Regions from separate parts of the Halomonas sp. B23F22_10 genome, predicted to be linked through region 1. Evidence: predicted binding sites of a transcription regulator. Region 1 holds the regulator's gene; each other region holds the start of a gene.
The links. The regulator sigma-54, encoded in region 1, starts transcription at its own class of promoters, with help from an activator protein. The targets are predictions, from matches to a motif close to TGGCACNNNNNTTGCTNT.

Region 1 (6,588 bases):
CCCTGGCCGTGGTGGGCGACGACGGCCGCCCGGTAGGCGCCCTGCACATGCATGACCTGCTGGCCAGCGGCGTCATCTGACCCAAGGAGATTCCATGTCCCTCGACGCCCCTCTGCAGCACCCGGATCTGGTCGAACGGCTGCGCCATGTGCGCCTGCTGGCCCTGGACGTGGATGGCGTGCTGACCGACGGCCGCCTCTACTTCGATGCCGACGGCGACAGCCTCAAGGCCTTCCACACCCTCGACGGCCACGGCCTCAAGCTGGTGCAGCGAGCCGGCATTCAGGTGGCACTGATCACCGGCCGCGACTCGCCGATGGTCACTCGCCGCGCCAGCGCGCTCGGCATCCGGCATCTCCATCAGGGCATCGAGAAGAAGCTGCCGACGCTGCGCCAGCTGTGCCGGGACCTGGCGCTGGACCTCTCCGAGGTCGCCTACTGCGGTGACGACCTGCCCGACCTGGCCCCGATCCACCAGGCCGGCGTCGGCATCAGCGTGCCCGGCGCGCCGAGCTATATCCGCCAGCACGCCGACTGGATCACCGAGCGCGAGGGCGGCCATGGCGCGGTACGCGAGATCTGCGACACCCTGCTCCGGGCCCAGGGCCGGCTGGATGCCGTGCTCGACACCTATCTGAACGGCCAGGACTGACGCCATGCGCCTCCCCCGCCCCGGCTTTCGCACCTGGCTGTTCCTGCTGCTGCTCGCCCTCGGCGGCGGCCTGGCGCTGCTCGACCAGCGCCCCGACGCACCGCCGGGCCCCGCGCCCCAGGGCGAGACGGGAGAGCCCGACTACTATCTGGAAGACGCGCACCTGACGCGCTTCGATACCCAGGGCGCGCCGCACCAGCGCCTGACCACGCCGCGCCTGGAGCACACGCCCGTCGACGACGCCACCCGACTGACCACGCCCCACGCCGAGCTCCGCGACAGCGAGGGCCGACTGTGGCTGGCCGACGCTCAGCGTGGACGCCTGGAAGACGGGCAGCGCCTGCTCACTCTCGAGGGCCAGGCGGTACTGACCGCCCCCGAGGAGCGCTGGCGGCTCGAGACCGAGCTCCTGCACTACGACAGCATCGCCGGTCACGCCTGGAGCGACACGCCGGCGCGACTCAGCCAGCCACCGCAGTGGATGCGCGGCGAGCGCTTCGACGCCTGGCTCGATGACAACCGCGCCCGACTGACCGACAATGTGCGCGGCCACCACCCGCCGGACACCCAGGAGGACCCCGAGTCATGACGCGACCCCTCGCTTCACTGCTCAGCGCGGCGCTGCTCGCCACGATGCTGGCCGCCCCCGCCGCCCTGGCACTGGAAGGCGATGCCAGCGCCCCCATCCAGGTCGAGGCCGACCGGCTGGATCTCGACGATCGCGCCGGCACCGCCGTCTACCAGGGCGACGTGCGCATCCAGCAGGGCAGCATGCAATTGACCGGCGACCGCGTGGAGATCCAGCGCAACGACGCCGGCCAGCTGACCACCGCCACCGCTACCGGCCAGCGCGCCTACCTGGAGCAGAAGCCTTCCCCGGACCAGCCGCTGGTCCGCGCCTGGGGCCGCACCGTGATCTACCACGTGGCCGAGCGGCGCATCGAGCTGGTCGACCAGGCCGAACTTCACCAGGGCGGCGACACCTTCGACGGCGGCTACCTCGAATACTTCCTCGATCGCCGGGTGGTGCAGGCGCGCTCCGATGCCCAGGGCGTCGGCGAGAGCCAGCGCGTGCGCATGACCCTCGAGCCGGAACAACAGGACGGCCCATGAAGACCCTCAGCGCCCGGAACCTGGCCAAGAGCTACAAGCGTCGCCGCGTGGTCCACGACATCAGCCTGGAGATCCAGCAGGGCCGCATCATCGGCCTGCTGGGCCCCAACGGGGCCGGCAAGACCACCTCCTTCTACATGATCGTCGGCCTGGTCCGTGCCGACGCCGGCCGTGTCGCCATCGACGACCGCGACCTCTCCGGCGCCGCCATGCACCAGCGCGCCCAGGCCGGGATCGGCTACCTGCCTCAGGAGGCCTCGATCTTCCGCAAGCTGTCGGTGGCCGACAACATCATGGCGATCCTCGAGACCCGCCGCGATCTCGACCGCAGCGGCCGCAAGGCGCGCCTGGAGGCGCTGCTGGAGGAGTTCCACATCACCCACATCCGCGACAACCTGGGCATGAGCCTGTCCGGCGGCGAACGCCGGCGGGTCGAGATCGCCCGGGCGCTGGCCACCGAACCCGACTTCATCCTGCTCGACGAGCCCTTCGCCGGCGTCGACCCCATCTCGGTGGGCGACATCAAGGGCATCATCCGCCAGCTCAAGGCGCGCGAGATCGGCGTGCTGATCACCGACCACAACGTGCGCGAGACGCTGGACATCTGCGACGGCGCCTACATCGTCGGCGACGGCCAGATCATCGCCGACGGTGACGCCGAGGAGATCCTCGCCAACCAGCGGGTGCGCGACGTCTATCTGGGCCAGGACTTCCGTCTCTGACCCCTTGGCCTTCGCAAGTCACTGATATACTAACGCCATGCACAGACGGGCATGGCGATTGCCGTTGGCACGCTAATTGCTGCGAACACGCTTGCATGGCGGACGCCCGGGCACTAGGGTGGAAGACCTCTTTACCGCAGGATCGGACCGCTCGCCCATGGCCATGAAGGCATCCCTTCAACTGCGTGTCGGCACCCAGCTGACCATGACCCCTCAGCTGCAGCAGGCCATCGGCCTGCTGCAGCTCTCGACCCTCGATCTGCGCCAGGAGATCCAGCAGGCCCTCGAGGCCAATCCCATGCTCGAGCTCGAGGACGACTTCGGCGAACAGGCCGTCAGCGAGACGCCGGACGACGACTGGTCGGACGAGATCCCGGAAGAGCTGAGCGTCGACAGCGACTGGTCCGACACCTTCCAGGACGCCGGCGGCAGCGGTGAGGCCCCCGACTTCGAACGTCAGGCCGCCGACCAGAGCCTGCAGAGCCATCTCGTCTGGCAGCTGGCGATGAGCGGTCTCGATGAGCGCGAGAGGCGCATCGCCGAGAGCCTGATCGATGCCGTGACCCCGGACGGCTATCTGGATCAGCCGCTGGACGAGCTGCGCGATGGCCTGCGCGCCCAGGCCCTCGAGGGGCTCGCCACCCGCGAGGTCGAAGCGGTGCTGCTGCGCCTGCAGCAGTTCGAGCCCACCGGGGTGTTCGCCCGCGATCTGCGCGAGTGCCTGCTGCTGCAGCTCGCCACCCTGCCCGATGACACCCCGCTGCTGCCCCAGGCCCGGCGCCTGGTGCGCCAGTTCCTGGAGGCCCTGGCCGGCAACGATCGCCGGCTGCTCAAGCGGCGCCTGGGGCTGGACGACGACACCCTCGACGAGGTCATCGCCCTGATCCGCGGCCTCGACCCACGGCCGGGCAGCGAATTCGCCAGCGGCGACAGCGACTACGTGATTCCCGACCTGATCGCCCGCCACACCCCACAGGGCTGGCGCGTCGAGCTCAACCCGGAGGCGATGCCGCGGCTGCGCATCCAGCCCGACTACGCGGCGCTGATCAAGCGCGCGGACAAGAGCGACGACAACCAATTTCTCAAGGACCACCTGCAGGAGGCGCGCTGGCTGATCAAGAGCCTGGCCAGCCGCAACGATACCCTGCTGCGGGTCGGCCACGAGGTGATGACCCGCCAGATCGAGTTCCTCGAGCGCGGCGAGGAAGCCATGAAGCCGCTGATCCTGGCCGACATCGCCCAGGCCGTGGAGATGCACGAATCGACCATCTCCCGGGTCACCACCCAGAAGTTCATCCACACGCCGCGCGGCGTCTTCGAACTCAAGTACTTCTTCTCCAGCCAGGTCGGCGACGGCGAGGACGCCCACTCCAGCACCGCGATCCGCGCCCGCATCCGCAAGCTGATCGAGGGCGAGCCGCCACGCAAGCCGCTGTCCGACAGCAAGCTGGTCACCCTGCTCGCCGAGGAGGGCATCGAGGTCGCCCGTCGCACCGTCGCCAAGTATCGCGAAGCGATGCACATCCCGTCTTCCAGCCAGCGGAAACGCCTCGGCTGAGACCCCGCCGAAGGCGATTTCCAGAGCGTGAAAACGCGTCTGTCGCGGGGGGTTTGCAAGGCACCAAAAAGGGTTACAATCGAGTCACCACCCAAGGAGCAAGGAGCGTGTCATGCAAGTCAACCTCACCGGCCATCACGTGGAATTGACCGAGCCCCTGCGTGACTACGTGCAGGAGAAGCTCTCCCGCCTGGAACGTCACTACGACAACATCACCACCGTTCAGGTCACGCTCTCCGTCGAAAAAGAACGCCAGCAGGCCGCCTGCACGCTGCACGCCGCCGGTGCCGATCTGCACGCCGAAGCGATGGATGCCGACATGTACGCCGCCATCGACGCCCTTGCCGACAAGCTGGACCGCCAGCTCGTCAAGCACAAGGAAAAGACCCAGGCCCGCGCCCAGGGCGCCGCAAGCGTCCGCTGAGCCATGTCTCTTGAAACCATCCTTCCCCCCGAGCGCACCCTCTTCGGCGTGCCCGGGGGGAGCAAGAAACGAGTGCTGGAATTCTTCAGCACCTTCATTGCCCAGAACATTCCGAGTCTCGACAGCCAGGAAGTCTTCAGCCGGCTGATCGGGCGCGAACGGCTGGGCAGCACCGGCATCGGGCACGGGGTCGCCATTCCCCATTCCCGCAACCCGCACTGCAAGGCGCCCATCGCCGGCTTTCTCAAGCTCGCCGAACCGGTCGACTTCGATGCCATCGACGGCGAACCCGTCGACCTGGTGTTCGTGCTGCTGGTTCCCGAGGAAGCTGACGACGCCCATCTCGCCCTGCTCGGCCAGGTGGCCAGCGTGATGAACGACGCCGAGACCCGCAGCGCCCTGCGCCGGGCCGGCAGCCAGCGCGAGCTTCACGACAGCCTCCTCGACGCCATCCGACGACAGGCACCGGCCGCCAGCGGTCGCGGCTGAGCGCCGCCGCCTCGACCAGGAGACCCGACCCGTCATGCAGCTCGTCATCATCAGCGGACGCTCCGGCTCCGGCAAGTCGATCGCCCTGCAGGCCCTCGAGGACCTCGGCTTCTACGCCATCGACAACCTGCCGGCTATGCTGCTTGGCCCGCTGGTCGACGAGCTGCGCAGCGGTCAGTCCCTGCGCAGCGCCGTGGCGGTCAGCATCGACGCCCGCAACCTGCCCCACGCCCTGGAGCGCTTCCCGGCGCTGCTCGATGACGTCCGCTCCCGCGACATCCAGTGCCAGGTGATCTATCTGACCACCGACGCACGCATTCTGCTGGAGCGCTATTCCGCCACCCGGCGCCGCCACCCCCTGACCCGAGACACCGAGATGACGCTGGCCGAGGCGATCGACCGCGAGGAAGACGCCCTGGCGGAGATCCGCGACCTCGCCGACCTGCTGATCGACACCTCGCGACTCTCGGTGCACGACCTGCGCGGCCGCATCACCGACCAGGTGGCCGGCCATCGCCGCGAAGGGCTGACACTGACCCTCGAGTCCTTCGGCTTCAAGCGCGGCGTGCCGCTCGACGCCGATATCGTGTTCGACGTCCGCTGCCTGCCCAACCCCTACTGGGACCCTCAGCTACGCGAGGCGACCGGCCGCGACGACAGCGTGATCGCCTTCCTCGAGAGCTATCCGGTGGTCGACGAGATGGCCGCCGACATCCTGGCCTGGGTCGAACGCTGGCTGCCCCGCTACCGGGCCAGCCAGCGCAGCTACCTGACCGTGGCAATCGGCTGCACCGGCGGTCAGCATCGCTCCACCTACCTGGCCGAGCGGCTGTCCCGGCGCCTCGCCGAGACCCACGCCGGCGTTCGCCTGCGTCACCGCGAGCTCGGCCTGCAACTCACGCTCCCCGCCCCGAACGACGCCAAGGACCGCTAGTCACGTGCCCAGCCGCAAGCTCACCCTGACCAACAAGCGCGGCCTGCACGCCCGCGCCGCCACCCGCCTGGTGCAGTGCTGCCAGCCCTTCGCCTCACGGGTCCTCGTCTGCCACGGCGACCAGCAGGCCGATGCCGCCAACATCATGGCGCTGCTGATGCTGGCCGCCCCCTGCGGCACCGAGCTGACCCTGGAGGCCGACGGCGACGACAGCGAGGCGGTGCTGGACGCGCTGGAAGCCCTTTTCGAGGCCCGCTTCGACGAAGAGACCTGACGCGATACGCCATAGATCAACGACCGAGCCTCGAACACAAAAAAGCCCGCGATTATCTCGCGGGCTTATTTCATGTCCGGAGTGTCGTTACCGGGGCCGGCTCAGCTGCCGGCCACGGTCATCTCGTCGATCAGCCAGCTGCCGGTGTGGACGCTGCCGCGGGTGTCGATGTCGTCGCCGACGCCGACCAGCCCCTGGAACATCGTCGCCAGGTTGCCGGCGATGGTGAATTCCTCCACCGGATGCTGGATGCGGCCGTTCTCGACCCAGAAGCCCGCGGCGCCGCGGGAGTAGTCACCGGTGACGCCGTTGACGCCCTGGCCCATCAGCTCGGTGACCAGCACGCCGCGATCCATGCGCGCGAGCAGGGCCTCCTGGGACTCGAGCGGCGCGGTGAGGCGCAGGTTGCGGGCGCCGCCGGC
Region 2 (6,588 bases), on a different contig from region 1:
CAGCATCGTCACTTCCTTAGAACAGGTGATAGCGCTGGGCCAGCGGCAGCTCGGCCAGCGGCTCGCAGGTCAGGAGCTCGCCTTCGCAGCGCACCTCGTAGGTCTGCGGGTCGACGCTGAGCTCGGGGCAGGCGTCGTTGAGCTTCATGTCGCCCTTGCGCACCTCGCGCACGTTCCTGCAGGCCACCAGCTCGCTGTCGAGCCCCAGCCGCTCCTTGATGCCCGCCTCCAGAGCCGCCTGGCTGACGAAGGTCACCCGAGTGGCGCTCGCGGCGCGGCCGAAGGCGCCGAACATCGGCCGGTAGTGCACCGGCTGCGGGGTCGGAATCGAGGCGTTGGGATCGCCCATCGGCGCGGCGGCGATCATGCCGCCCTTGAGGATCAGCGCCGGCTTGACGCCGAAGAAGGCCGGGTCCCACAGCACCAGGTCGGCCAGCTTGCCGACCTCCACCGAGCCCACCTCGTGACCGATGCCGTGGGTGATGGCCGGGTTGATGGTGGTCTTGGCGATATAGCGCTTGGCGCGGAAGTTGTCGGCGCCCAGCGCCTCGTCCTCGGGCAGCAGGCCGCGCTGCAGCTTCATCTTGTGGGCGGTCTGCCAGGTGCGGCAGATCACCTCGCCGACCCGCCCCATGGCCTGGGAGTCCGAGGCGATCATCGAGATCACGCCCAGGTCGTGGAGAATGTCCTCGGCGGCGATGGTCTCGCGGCGAATGCGCGAGTCGGCGAAGGCCACGTCCTCGGGGATGTTCGGGTCGAGGTGGTGACACACCATCAGCATGTCGAGATGCTCGTCGATGGTGTTAACGGTATAAGGCCGGGTCGGGTTGGTCGACGACGGCAGCACGTAGGGCTTGGCGCAGGCGGTCAGGATGTCCGGCGCGTGGCCGCCCCCGGCGCCCTCGGTGTGATAGGTGTGGATGGCGCGTTCCTTGAACGCCCCCAGGGTGTCCTCGACGAAGCCCGACTCGTTGAGGGTGTCGGTGTGGATGGCGATCTGCACGTCATAGCGCTCGGCCACCGACAGGCAGGTATCGATGGAGGCCGGCGTGGTGCCCCAGTCCTCGTGCAGCTTGAGGCCCATGGCGCCGGCCTCGAGCTGGGCCTCCAGCGCCTCGGGCAGGCTGGCGTTGCCCTTGCCGAGCAGGCCGATGTTCATCGGCAGGGTGTCGATCGCCTGCAGCATCTTGCCCAGGTGCCAGGCGCCCGGGGTGCAGGTGGTGGCGTTCGAGCCGGTGGCGGGGCCGGTGCCGCCGCCGAGCATGGTGGTCACGCCGCTGGCCAGCGCCTCCTCCACCTGCTGCGGGCAGATGAAGTGGATGTGGGCGTCGATGTGGCCGGCGGTGAGGATCTTGCCCTCGCCCGCGATCACCTCGGTGCCGGGGCCGACGACGATCTCCACGTCGGGCTGGGTGTCCGGGTTGCCGGCCTTGCCGATGGCCGCGATGCGCCCGCCCTGGAGGCCCACGTCGGCCTTGACGATGCCCCACCAGTCGAGGATCAGGGCATTGGTGATGACGGTGTCCATGACCGCGTCATCGACGCGCTGGCTCTGGCCCATGCCGTCGCGGATCACCTTGCCGCCGCCGAACTTCACCTCGTCGCCGTAATGGGTCGCGTCGCGCTCGATCTCGATCCACAGCTCGGTGTCGCCCAGGCGCACGCGGTCACCCACCGTGGGGCCGTACATGTCGGCATAGGCCCGGCGACTGATCCTGCTGGGGGTGGCGTTGGGCGTGTTATCCGTCATGACGACTCTCCTTGATCGGCATCGCGGGATGACGAAGGACGCTCAGCCTCGGGCGCGGCAGAGGCATGACGCTCGGCTTCGGGAGCGGTAGAAGCATGACGCTCGGCTTCGGGAGCGATAGAAAGCGCCCCCATGACGTCGCCACGGAAGCCGTAGATGCGCCGATGGCCGACGAACGGGATCAGCGTCACCTCCCGCGACTGGCCAGGCTCGAAGCGGATCGCCGTGCCCGCGGCCACGTCGAGGCGCCGGCCGCGTGCCAGGTCCCGATCGAAGACCAGTGCCGGGTTGGCCTCGGCGAAGTGATAGTGGGAACCGATCTGCACCGGGCGGTCGCCGGTGTTGGCCACCTCGAGGGTGATGCGTTCACGTCCCTCGCAGAGCGCGATCTCGCCGTCCTGAAGCCGATATTCACCGGGAATCATCGATGCTCCCTCTTCGTTATTGGCGGTTATCCCATTGACGAAAGACTGCGCGGACGACGATCAGGCAAGGCGGCGGCGAAAAAACGGACCGGGCTCGTGCCCGAGTGCACTCGAGTAAATGAGCATTTTTCGTCGCGAAGCCAACACGGCCTGATCGAGTGCCGCCAGTTTTAGACGATGGGGTGATGGATGGTGACCAGCTTGGTCCCGTCGGGGAACGTCGCCTCCACCTGCACTTCGTCGACCATCTCGGCCACGCCCTCCATGACGTCGTCGCGTCCGAGGATCTCGCGGCCCGCGCCCATCAGCTCGGCGACGCTCCTGCCATCGCGGGCGCCTTCCATGATCTCGCAGCTGATCAGCGCCACGGCCTCCGGATAGTTCAGCTTCAGGCCGCGGTCGCGGCGCCGCTCGGCCAGCAGGCCGGCGGTGAACAGCAGCAGCTTGTCCTTGTCTCTCGGGGTCAGTTCCATCGCGGTCACTCCCTCGCCATATCGTGATCGTTCGATGCCGGCGCATGGCGGGCACGCCCCGGCTGGTGTCAGTCCGTCAGGTCAGCCAGATGCGCGGCACGCAGGCCGGCCGCCCCGCCAGCCGCGGGCGCAGCACTTCCCAGGCCCGCTGGCACAGCGACCAGGCGACGTTGCGTTCATCGCCCAGGTAGCGCAGCAGCAGCACGCCCTGGCGCACCGTCACCGCCCATTCCCGGCTCGCCGGCAGCGCCTCGCGCAGCGCGGCGATCGCACCGGCCTCGTCGTCGAGCCCCACCGCCCACAGCGTCGCCTGAACGCCGGCGCCACCCTGTCCCCAGGCGCCGCGGAAGCGACGATGGACCGGGTCCAGCAGCTGGCGTTCGCACCACAGCGGGCGCCCTTCGCGGGTCAGACGAAAGCGCTGCTCGATGGCGCCGGAGACATAGGGCAGCTCGCTTGCCGGCCGCCCCAGCGCCAGCACCTCCCAGCCCAGGCAGCGCGCCCCGGCGGCCAGCTCGATGTCGGTCATCTGGCTGCCCTTCGAGCCGTCGAAGGCGATGGTCTCCTGGGGCAGCCACTCCAGCAGCGCGTGCTCGGCCACGTCGAGCCGGGTGTGCTGATGCCAGCGCACGCCCTGGCTGTCGGCACGATAGAGCTTGTTGGCCGCCGGCGTGGTGAGCAGCGCCCGGGCCCCGGGCGCGAGCCGCGCCTCGATGGCGAGCTCGTCGCCGCTGACCAGGCCGCCGGGCGGATGCAGCAGATAGACGTGGCAGGCGCCGGGGCGGCCCGCCTCGTCGGGGGCCTCCGGATAGAAGGGACGCTGCACGCGCAGCGGGCCCTGGTGGCGAGCCTTGAGCAAGCGGGTATGGCCATCGTCGCGGGCATCGAAGGCCAGCGACAGCGACGCCGCCCAGCGACGCTCGCCGTCGAAGCGGTGGCCCGACTCGGCGGGCGGCGGGAGGGCACGCGGAATGGCGGTCATCGACGGGTCCTGTCGGTCGGGTGGCTGTTGTCCATTGCCCTGACTTGAGCAAGTCACGTACCAAGTTGGTGAAATCAAAAAATAACCATTAATAAACAACATTTTATGTTGTACACAATGGCGTATCCCAAGGCCGCACTGCACCAGGAAGGTACACCCAGGTCCTCGTGGCGCACTGATATCGATCGCATTTTTTCTCTTTCGCACCAGCATGATGCACCACGCCCGTCGGGAGGGGACCTCGCGACGGGCGTGGTGCGGGTGCGCCGAGTCCGACGCTCGGCGTCAGACGGTCAGGTGGGTCTTGATCAGCTCGTCGTCGAGCTCGTCGATTCCCCCTTCGGCCACGGGCCGGCCGCGATCCATGATCGCGAAGCGGTCGGCGTACTTGCGGGCGAAGGGCAGCTTCTGCTCCACCAGCAACACGGTCAGGCCGTCCTCTTTGATCAGCCGGCGGATCACCTCGCCGATCTGGGCGACGATATTGGGCTGGATGCCCTCCCCCGGCTCGTCGAGGATCAAGAGCTTCGGCTCCAGCACCAGGGCCCGGCCGATGGCCAGCTGCTGCTGCTGGCCGCCGGAGAGGTCGCCGCCGCGCCGGTGGCGCATCTCGGCCAGCACCGGGAACAGCTCGTAGATGCGCTCGGGAATGCGCCTGGCGCGGTCGCCGCGGGCCGCCAGGCCAGTGCGCAGGTTCTCCTCCACGGTCAGCAGCGGGAAGATATGGCGGCCCTGGGGCACGTAGCCGATGCCGAGCCGCGAGCGATCCTCGACGCGTTTCTTCGTCAGCTCCACGTCATCGGCGTAGCGCAGGCTGCCCGAGGCCACCGCGACCTCGCCCATCACCGCCTTCATCAGGGTGGTCTTCCCCACCCCGTTGCGGCCCATCACGCAGGTGCACTGCCCGGCCGGGATCTCGAGGTCGACGCCCCACAGGGTGTGGCTCTCGCCGTAGTACTGATCGAGTGCGCGAATGCTCAGCATCGGGCGTCCTCCGTGTTGTCCGACTCGGTGCCGAGATAGACCTCGACCACCCTCGGGTCGCTCGACACCTGATCCATGCTGCCCTCGGCCAGCACGCTGCCCTGGTGCAGCACCGTCACGGTGCGCGCGATCGAGCGCACGAAGCCCATGTCGTGCTCGACCACCACCACCGACTGCTTGCCGGCCAGGCCGGTGAGCAGCTCGGCGGTGCGCTCCATTTCCTGTTCGGTCATCCCCGCCACCGGCTCGTCGACCAGCAGCAGCCGCGGCCGCTGCATCAGCAGCATGCCGATCTCCAGCCACTGCTTCTGGCCGTGGGAGAGGATCCCGGCCGGCCGATCGCGGTGCGCGGTCAGGCCGATGGTGACCAGCACCTCGTCGATGCGGTCCTGCGCCTCGCCGGAGAGTCGGGCGGTCAATGTCGGCCAGATGCGCTTGTCGGCGGCCATGGCGAGCTCGAGGTTCTCGAACACCGTCAGCGCCTCGAAGACGGTCGGCTTCTGGAACTTGCGGCCGATGCCGAGGCTCGCGATCTGCGGCTCTTTCATGGTCAGCAGGTCGTGGCGGCTGCCGAACCACACCGAGCCGTGATCGGGCCGGGTCTTGCCGGTGATGATGTCCATCATGGTGGTCTTGCCGGCGCCGTTGGGGCCGATGATGCAGCGCAGCTCGCCGTCGTCGATGGTCAGGTTCAGGTCATTGATGGCGCGGAAGCCGTCGAAGCTGACGCTGACGTCCTCCAGATACAGGATGGGACCGTGGCGCACGTCCACCGGCGAGCGCGCCGGCGCCATGAAGTCGAAGACGCGATCGCGGCTGGCCATCTCCTTGAGCAGGTTCATGAGCTCGCTCCTTGCGCGGGTGTCTCGGAGGCGTCGTCATCGCGACGGCGACGCAGCGACGCCAGCAGGCCGGCCACGCCCTTCGGCAGCAGCACCGTGACCACCACGAACAGCCCGCCGAGGGCGAACAGCCAGGCCTCCGGCATCACCCCGGTGAACACCGTCTTGGCATAGTTGACCACCAGCGCCCCGATCACCGCGCCGTAGAGGGTGCCACGGCCGCCCAGGGCGACCCACAGCACTACCTCGATGGAGAAGATGGGCGAGAACTCGCCGGGGTTGATGATGCCGACCTGGGGCACGTAGAGCGCGCCGGCCACGCCGGCGAGCATCGCCGAGACCACGAACACGAACAGCTGCACGCGCTCGACGCGATAGCCGAGGAAGCGCGTGCGCGCCTCGGCGTCGCGGCAGGCCATGCTGACCCGCCCCAGCTTGCTGGCGACGATGGCCCGGCACAGCACGTAGCCCAGTGCCAGCGCCAGCCCCGAGGCCAGGAACAGCCCCAGCCGCGTGGCGTCGCTGCGCAGGTCGAAGCCCAGCAGCTCCTTGAAGTCGGTCAGGCCGTTGTTGCCGCCGAAGCCCATCTCGTTGCGGAAGAAGGCCAGCATCAGGGCGAAGGTCAGCGCCTGGGTGATGATCGACAGATAGACCCCGGTGACCCGCGAGCGAAACGCCAGGAAGCCGAACACCAGCGCCAGCAGCCCCGGCGCCAGCAGCACCATCAGCAAGGCGAACCACGCCATGTCGAAGCCCTGCCAGTACCAGGGCAGGCTGTCCCAGTCGAGGAACACCATGAAGTCCGGCAGTACCGGATCGCCATAGACGCCCCGGTCGCCGATCTGGCGCATCAGGTACATGCCCATGGCGTAGCCGCCCAGGGCGAAGAAGGCGCCGTGGCCGAGGCTCAGGATGCCGAGATAGCCCCACACCAGGTCCAGCGCCACCGCCAGCAGCGCGAAGCTCAGGTACTTGCCGAGCAGGGTCACGGTATAGGTCGAGACGTGCAGCGGATGTCCCGCCGGCACGATCAAGTTGAGCAGCGTGACGACCGCCAGGGCGGCCAGCAGCACGCCGAGGAATATCTGCGTCGAGCGCTCGCGCAGCGGCCGCGACAGCCAGGATCTCGAAG
Region 3 (6,588 bases), on a different contig from region 1:
AACATCCACGAGACCCGCGAGTGGATCATCCGCAACGCCCCGGTGCCGATCGGCACCGTGCCGATCTACCAGGCGCTGGAGAAGGTGGGCGGCGTGGCCGAGGACCTGACCTGGGAGGTGTTCCGCGACACCCTGATCGAGCAGGCCGAACAGGGCGTCGACTACTTCACCATCCACGCCGGCGTGCTGCTGCGCTACGTGCCGCTCACGGCCAAACGCACCACCGGCATCGTCTCCCGCGGCGGCTCGATCATGGCCAAGTGGTGTCTCTACCACCACCGCGAAAGCTTCCTCTACGAGCACTTCGAGGAGATCTGCGAGATCTGCAAGCAGTATGACGTCGCCTTCTCGCTGGGCGACGGCCTGCGCCCGGGCTCGGTGGCCGACGCCAACGACGAGGCCCAGTTCGCCGAGCTCGAGACCCTGGGCGAGCTGACCCGCATCGCCTGGCGGCACGACGTCCAGGTGATGATCGAGGGCCCCGGCCACGTGCCCATGCACCTGATCAAGGAGAACATGGACAAGCAGCTTGCCGAGTGCGACGAGGCGCCCTTCTACACCCTCGGGCCGCTGACCACCGACATCGCGCCCGGTTATGATCACATCACCTCGGGCATCGGCGCGGCGATGATCGGCTGGTACGGCTGCGCCATGCTCTGCTACGTGACGCCCAAGGAGCACCTGGGGCTGCCCAACAAGGACGACGTCAAGACCGGCATCATCACCTACAAGATCGCCGCGCATGCCGCCGATCTCGCGAAGGGGCACCCGGCCGCCCAGCGCCGCGACAATGCGCTCTCCAAGGCGCGCTTCGAGTTCCGCTGGGAGGACCAGTTCAACCTCGGCCTCGACCCGGACACCGCCCGCGAGTACCACGACGAGACCCTGCCCAAGGACTCGGCCAAGGTGGCCCACTTCTGCTCCATGTGCGGGCCCAAGTTCTGCTCGATGAAGATCAGCCAGGAGGTCCGAGACTACGCTTCGGAAAACGGTCTCGACGGCGATCGAGCGGCGGTGGAGCGCGGCATGGCCGAACAGGCCGAGAAGTTCCGCGACCAGGGCGCAGAGCTGTACAAGGAGGTATAAGCCTCTTGCATTGCACCATAGGGGCGCCGGGGACAGGTCGAAGAGGGGGTTCTACGCCAGGGGTGAGGAGCACTGCTCCGAACGGGCTGGCCAAGGATGGCCAGCACCGGCCCTGCAAGCGAAGCAGGACGCGAGAGCGCAGCAGGGCGTAGGTAGCCTCCAGGGAAGGATTCATGGCGCCCCTCGCAGGCCTGTCCCCGGATCAGCCGCTCCTCAATACTGCTCAGTTACTGCCCGGCGCGAAGCGCAGCAGCCGCAGGGCATTGAGCGTTACCAGCACGGTGGCGCCCGTATCGGCCAGGATGGCCAGCCACAGCCCGGTGATGCCGAGCACGGTGGTGACCAGAAACAGCCCCTTCAGCCCCAGGGCGATGGCGATATTCTGACGGATGTTGGCCATGGTCGCCCGCGCCAGGCGGATCAGCGCCGCCGCGTCGCCCACCCGGTTGCGCAGCAGCGCGCCGTCGGCGGTCTCCAGCGCCACGTCGGTCCCGGAGCCCATCGCCACGCCCACCTGGGCGCTGGCCAGCGCCGGGGCGTCGTTGATGCCGTCACCGATCATCATCGTCCGCTCATGGCGGGCCAGCTCGCGGATCGCCTCCACCTTGCCCTCCGGCAGCAGCTCGGCGCGACGCTCGATGCCGAGGCGCCCGGCGATGGCCGCGGCGGTGCGATCGTTGTCGCCGGTCAGCATCACCGAGCGCACGCCCAGCGCCGACAGCGCCTCCACGCCGGCCATGGCATCACGCCGCGGCTCGTCACGCAGGGCGATCGCCCCCACCGCCACGCCGTCCTCGAGCGCCACGATCACCGTCTTACCCTCGGCCTCGAGGGCCTCGAGGCGTGCGCCCAGGGCCTCGGACAAGGTGCCGCGTGCCGCCGCGTGGCGCGGCGCGCCGACGAAGGCCCGTCGGCCCTCGATCGCCCCCTCGACGCCCTGGCCGGGCACCGCCCGCGCCTCGGTGACGATCCCGGGCGCGACGCCGAGTGATTCCGCGTGCTCGAGCACCGCCAACGCCAGCGGATGGCTGGCGTCGCGCTCGAGGCTCGCCGCCAGGGCAAGCACGTCTTGCACGGCGACGTCATCGCCCGCCGGCACCACGTCGGTCACCCGCGGCCGGCCCTCTGTCAGGGTGCCGGTCTTGTCGAAGGCCACCGCCTCGGTGCGGGCCGCGGCTTCCATCACCGCGCCGCCCTTGAGCAGCAGCCCGTGGCGGGCGCCGCTGGAAAGCGACGAGGCGATCGAGGCCGGCACCGAGATCACCAGCGCGCAGGGGCAGCCGATCAGCAGCAGCGCCAGGGCGCGATAGGTCCACTCGCCCCAGGCGCCGCCCAGCGCCAGCGGCGGCACCACGGCCACCAGCACGGCCAGGCCGACCACCACCGGCATGTAGACGCGGCTGAAACGGTCGATGAAGCGCTCGGTGGGCGCCCGCGCCTCCTGGGCCTCCTCCACCAGCCGGATGATGCGCGCGATGGTGTTGTCCTCCTGCGGCCGGGACACGCGCAGCCGCAACACGGCATCGTGATTGATCGAGCCGGCGAACACCTCGTCGCCCTCGCCCCTGGCCCGCGGCACCGACTCACCGGTCACCGGCGACTCGTCGATCGACGAGCGGCCCGCGAGGATGGTGCCGTCGGCGGGAATCCGGTCACCGGGGCGCACCACCACCACCTGGCCGACCGCCAGCCGGGACGCGTCCACCGTGCGGGTCTCGCCGGCGGCGGTCTCGAGCCGCGCCTCCCCGGGCACCAGGTCGGCCAGCGCGCGGATGCCCGAGCGGGCCCGGTCGGCCGCCACGCCCTCGAGGATCTCGCCGATCGCGAACAGCAGCACCACCATGGCCGCCTCCTCGGCGGCGCCGATGATCAGCGCGCCGCCGGCGGCCAGGGTCATCAGCATCTCGATGGTGAACGGCATGCCGAGCCGTGCCGCCGTCACCGCGCGGCGGGCGACCGGCGCCAGCCCGATCAGGCAGGCCGCGAGGAAGGCCCAGTGGGCCAGCTCCGCGCCGACGGTGAGGCGCAGCAGCGTGGCCACACCGAGCGCCGCCCCGGTGGCCAGCGCCTGGCGCCCCTTGACGGTGGCATACCAGCGCCGGGGAGCCGGGGCGCCGGCCGCCGGCGAGGCCCCATCGCCATGATCGCGCGCCTGGTGCTGATCGGGGTCGTTCCCGGCACAGCAGCCCGCCTCCGCCGAAGCCTCGGCAACGCCCCCCGCAGCCGCCGTCTGACGACGCACGCCATAGCCCAGCCGTTCGACCAGCGATTCCACGGCCTCGGGCGCCGTACGACCGGCATCCAGATAGAGGGCCAGCGAGCCCTGCATGACCGAGACACGCACGTCTTCCACGCCCTCCAGACGCTCCAGGGCGCCGCGGATCTTGCCGGCGCAGCCCGGACAGTCCATGCCCTCCACGCGCCACCGATGTTGCCGGCACGCATCCTTCTCGGCTTCCTGCACGGCGTCTTGCGCCATCCTGACCTCCTGGGGCCCGTCATCGAAACAGGGCATCAGCCTAGAGCCTGTAGCCGCTATAGACTCAAGCGGTACATTGGCCTTCACGGAGGGTGCCCGCGACACGCCGGAGAGAAGCTCCCACGCCAGGCAAGGCGTCGGGAGCCACGAGGAGGTATTCATGTGTCTCCGGTAGGCCGGCCCCGCTCGACGGCTTGTCGCCGAGTCGCACCTAGTCCGCTATGTTCACAGGTGGCACGGCATCTGCATGTTCAGGAAAACCCCCACAAGAGGCGATCGCCCATGCCGGAACCTTCCCTCTCGACGCCGCTGGCCGCCGGCACCTTCCGCGAACGGGCCCACCGCCATCTGACGATGCTCTATGGCCCTCGCGCCGACGAGGTGCTGCGCCGGCTGCTCACCCTCCTGGCGCATCAGGCCCCCATGACGCCCCCGGATGGGGAGGCGCCGCCCGCCCGGCCGCTGTGGAGCGAACGCGACCAGTGGCTGATCGCCTACGGCGACAGCCTGATCGACGGCGAGCAGGCCCCCCTCGACGTGCTCGACGACTTCGTCATCGGGCGCCTCGGGGAGACCTTCAGCGGCGTGCACCTGCTGCCCTTCTTTCCCTGGAGCAGCGACGACGGTTTCTCGGTCATCCACTACCGCGAGGTCGACCCGCAGCTGGGCGACTGGCCCCAGGTGAGGCGCCTGTCCAGCCGCCTCGACCTCGGGGTCGACCTGGTGCTCAACCACGTGTCCCGCGAGTCGCTGTGGTTCGCCGACTATCTCGGCGGCAACCTGCCCGGGCGTGACTACTTCATCGAGATGGATCCCGACACGGATCTCTCGGCGGTGGTGCGGCCGCGCAGCTCGCCGCTGCTGGTCAAGGTGCCGACGCGCCGCGGCCCCCGCCACCTGTGGGCGACCTTCTCCGAGGATCAGATCGATCTGAACTTCGCCAATCCCGACGTGCTGCTGGAGTTCGTCGGCATCCTGCTGTTCTACCTCTGCCAGGGCGCGCGGGTAATCCGCCTGGATGCCATCGCCTACCTGTGGAAGCAGGTCGGCACCTCCTGCATCCACCTGCCGGAGACCCACGAAGTGGTGCGGCTCTTGCGCGCCATCGTCGATCACGTGGCACCGGGCACGCTGATCCTCACCGAGACCAACGTGCCCCACCGCGAGAACATCAGCTACTTTGGTCTTGAACGTCAGGGTCTTGAACGTCAGGGCCTCGAACGGCTGGAACAGGACGGCACGCCGCCGGACGAGGCCCACCTGGTCTATCAGTTCCCGCTGCCGCCGCTGCTGCTGCACACCTTTACCAGCGGCGAGGCCGGCACCCTGGCGGCCTGGCTGCGCAGCCTGCCCGAGCTGCCACCGGGCTGCAGCTTCCTCAATTTCACCGCCAGCCACGACGGCATCGGCGTGCGCCCGCTGGAGGGCTGGCTGCCCCACCACGAGGTCGAGGCGCTGCTCGAGCTGATGCACCGCTTCGGCGGCTTCGTCAGCATGCGCACCAAGGACGACGGCGAGGACTCGCCCTACGAGATCAACATCACCTGGTTCGACGCCATGAAGGGCACGCGCCGCGGCGCCGACCCCTGGCAGATGCCGCGCTTCCTGTGCAGCCAGCAGCTGATGCTCGGCCTGCGCGGCATCCCCGCGCTCTATCTGCACGCGCTGACCGGCACCCTCAACGACATCGAGGGCATGGAGCGCAGCGGCCGGCTGCGCTCGATCAACCGCCACCACTGGGATCGCGGCGCCCTGGAGCGGCTGCTCGACAGCCCGCACACCTCGACCCACCAGGCCTTCACGGCCCTGAAGCGGCTGCTCGAGGTGCGCCGCGACGAGCCCTGCTTCCATCCGGACGTGTCCCAGCGGGTGATCGAGACGCCGGCCACGCTGCTGGTGGTCGAGCGCGGCCCGCTGCCCGACGGGCGCCGTCTGCTGGCGATCCACAACGTCACCGATCGCCCCCAGCCGCTGGCGCTCGAGCCGCTCAACGAAGGCGAGTGGCGCGACCGGATCGGCGGCGAGACATGGCGAGCAGAGGATGCCCTGCCGCCCTACGGCGCCCTGTGGCTGGTCAACAGCAGCGGGTAAATCCGCCGTCAGCGGGAAAACGGCGTAAAAAGCACCGCCCACATGGCCAATGCCTGGGGGCGGTGCTGGTGGCGGCAGGCGGCGGGGTCAGACGGCGTTGTCGGCCTCCACCACCTCGGCCATGCGCGGCAGCAGGTCGGGAATGGCCGCCCGCACCCGGTTCCAGCTGGGGATGAAGGGCCGCTCGCCGGGGTTGTCGAGGAACACGCCGCCGGCCTCGAGCAGGTTGGTGGCGAACAGCTCCACCGCCCGCTCCTCGCTGTGTCGGTCGAGGCTCAGGCCGTTCATCCGCGCGTCGTGGTCGTAGGCCTCGATCAGGTCCAGCGCCATGCGGTAGTAGGTGGCCTTGAGGGTGCGGAAGCCCTCGGCGCTGAAGGTCACGCCCTGGGTCGCCAGCTTGCGGTAGAGCGCCTTGGCGATGTCCAGGCTCATGCGGTTGAGTCCGCCGGAGGCGTCCTCCTCGGAGACCGGCTGGTGCTTGTGGTCGTAGCTGTCGGCCAGATCCACCTGGCACAGCCGGCGGGTGGAGTAGTTGCGATGCACCTCGGAGAGCACGCCGATCTCGAGCCCCCAGTCGGCGGGGATGCGAATGCCGTCGAGCACCTCGGTGCGCATGGCGAACTCGCCGGAAAGCGCATAGCGATAGCAGTCGAGGTACTCGAGGTACGGCAGCGGCCCGAACATCTGCTTGAGCGCGCGCAGCAACGGCGTGACCATCAGCCGCGAGACCCGGCCGTTGAGCCGGCCGTCGGCGATGCGCGGGTAGTAGCCCTTGCAGAATTCGTAGTTGAAGTAGGGGTGCGCGACCGGATAGAACAGCCGCGCCAGCATGCCGCGATCGTAGGTGAGGATGTCGCAGTCGTGCAGCGCCACCGCCTCGCTGCGCCCGGAGGCCTGCACGTAGCCGGCGCAGTACCAGACGTTGCGCCCCT

Region 2: a site for sigma-54 is predicted at 3,676-3,693, ahead of ACGTNF_RS02380 (urease accessory protein UreD). Genes of this name have one in related genera too.
Region 3: a site for sigma-54 is predicted at 3,798-3,815, ahead of ACGTNF_RS00680 (sugar phosphorylase). Genes of this name have one in related genera too.

The regions. Positions count from the first base shown of each region.
Region 1 is NZ_JBIEKF010000002.1:420,843-427,430, forward strand. Features, by position in the region: gene ACGTNF_RS06055 (KpsF/GutQ family sugar-phosphate isomerase) at 1-80, shown strand, start outside; gene ACGTNF_RS06060 (KdsC family phosphatase) at 95-652, shown strand; gene lptC (LPS export ABC transporter periplasmic protein LptC) at 657-1,241, shown strand; gene lptA (lipopolysaccharide transport periplasmic protein LptA) at 1,238-1,765, shown strand; gene lptB (LPS export ABC transporter ATP-binding protein) at 1,762-2,487, shown strand; gene ACGTNF_RS06080 (RNA polymerase factor sigma-54) at 2,645-4,045, shown strand; gene hpf (ribosome hibernation-promoting factor, HPF/YfiA family) at 4,158-4,469, shown strand; gene ACGTNF_RS06090 (PTS sugar transporter subunit IIA) at 4,473-4,958, shown strand; gene rapZ (RNase adapter RapZ) at 4,993-5,892, shown strand; gene ACGTNF_RS06100 (HPr family phosphocarrier protein) at 5,897-6,166, shown strand; gene pmbA (metalloprotease PmbA) at 6,268-6,588, opposite strand, start outside.
Region 2 is NZ_JBIEKF010000001.1:534,723-541,310, reverse strand. Features, by position in the region: gene ureE (urease accessory protein UreE) at 1-6, opposite strand, end outside; gene ureC (urease subunit alpha) at 17-1,750, opposite strand; partial or broken gene ACGTNF_RS02390 (urease subunit beta) at 1,873-2,175, opposite strand; gene ureA (urease subunit gamma) at 2,346-2,648, opposite strand; gene ACGTNF_RS02380 (urease accessory protein UreD) at 2,725-3,630, opposite strand; gene urtE (urea ABC transporter ATP-binding subunit UrtE) at 3,916-4,614, opposite strand; gene urtD (urea ABC transporter ATP-binding protein UrtD) at 4,608-5,456, opposite strand; gene urtC (urea ABC transporter permease subunit UrtC) at 5,453-6,588, opposite strand, start outside.
Region 3 is NZ_JBIEKF010000001.1:155,235-161,822, reverse strand. Features, by position in the region: gene thiC (phosphomethylpyrimidine synthase ThiC) at 1-1,086, shown strand, start outside; gene ACGTNF_RS00685 (heavy metal translocating P-type ATPase) at 1,310-3,565, opposite strand; gene ACGTNF_RS00680 (sugar phosphorylase) at 3,848-5,656, shown strand; gene ACGTNF_RS00675 (glycosyltransferase family protein) at 5,744-6,588, opposite strand, start outside.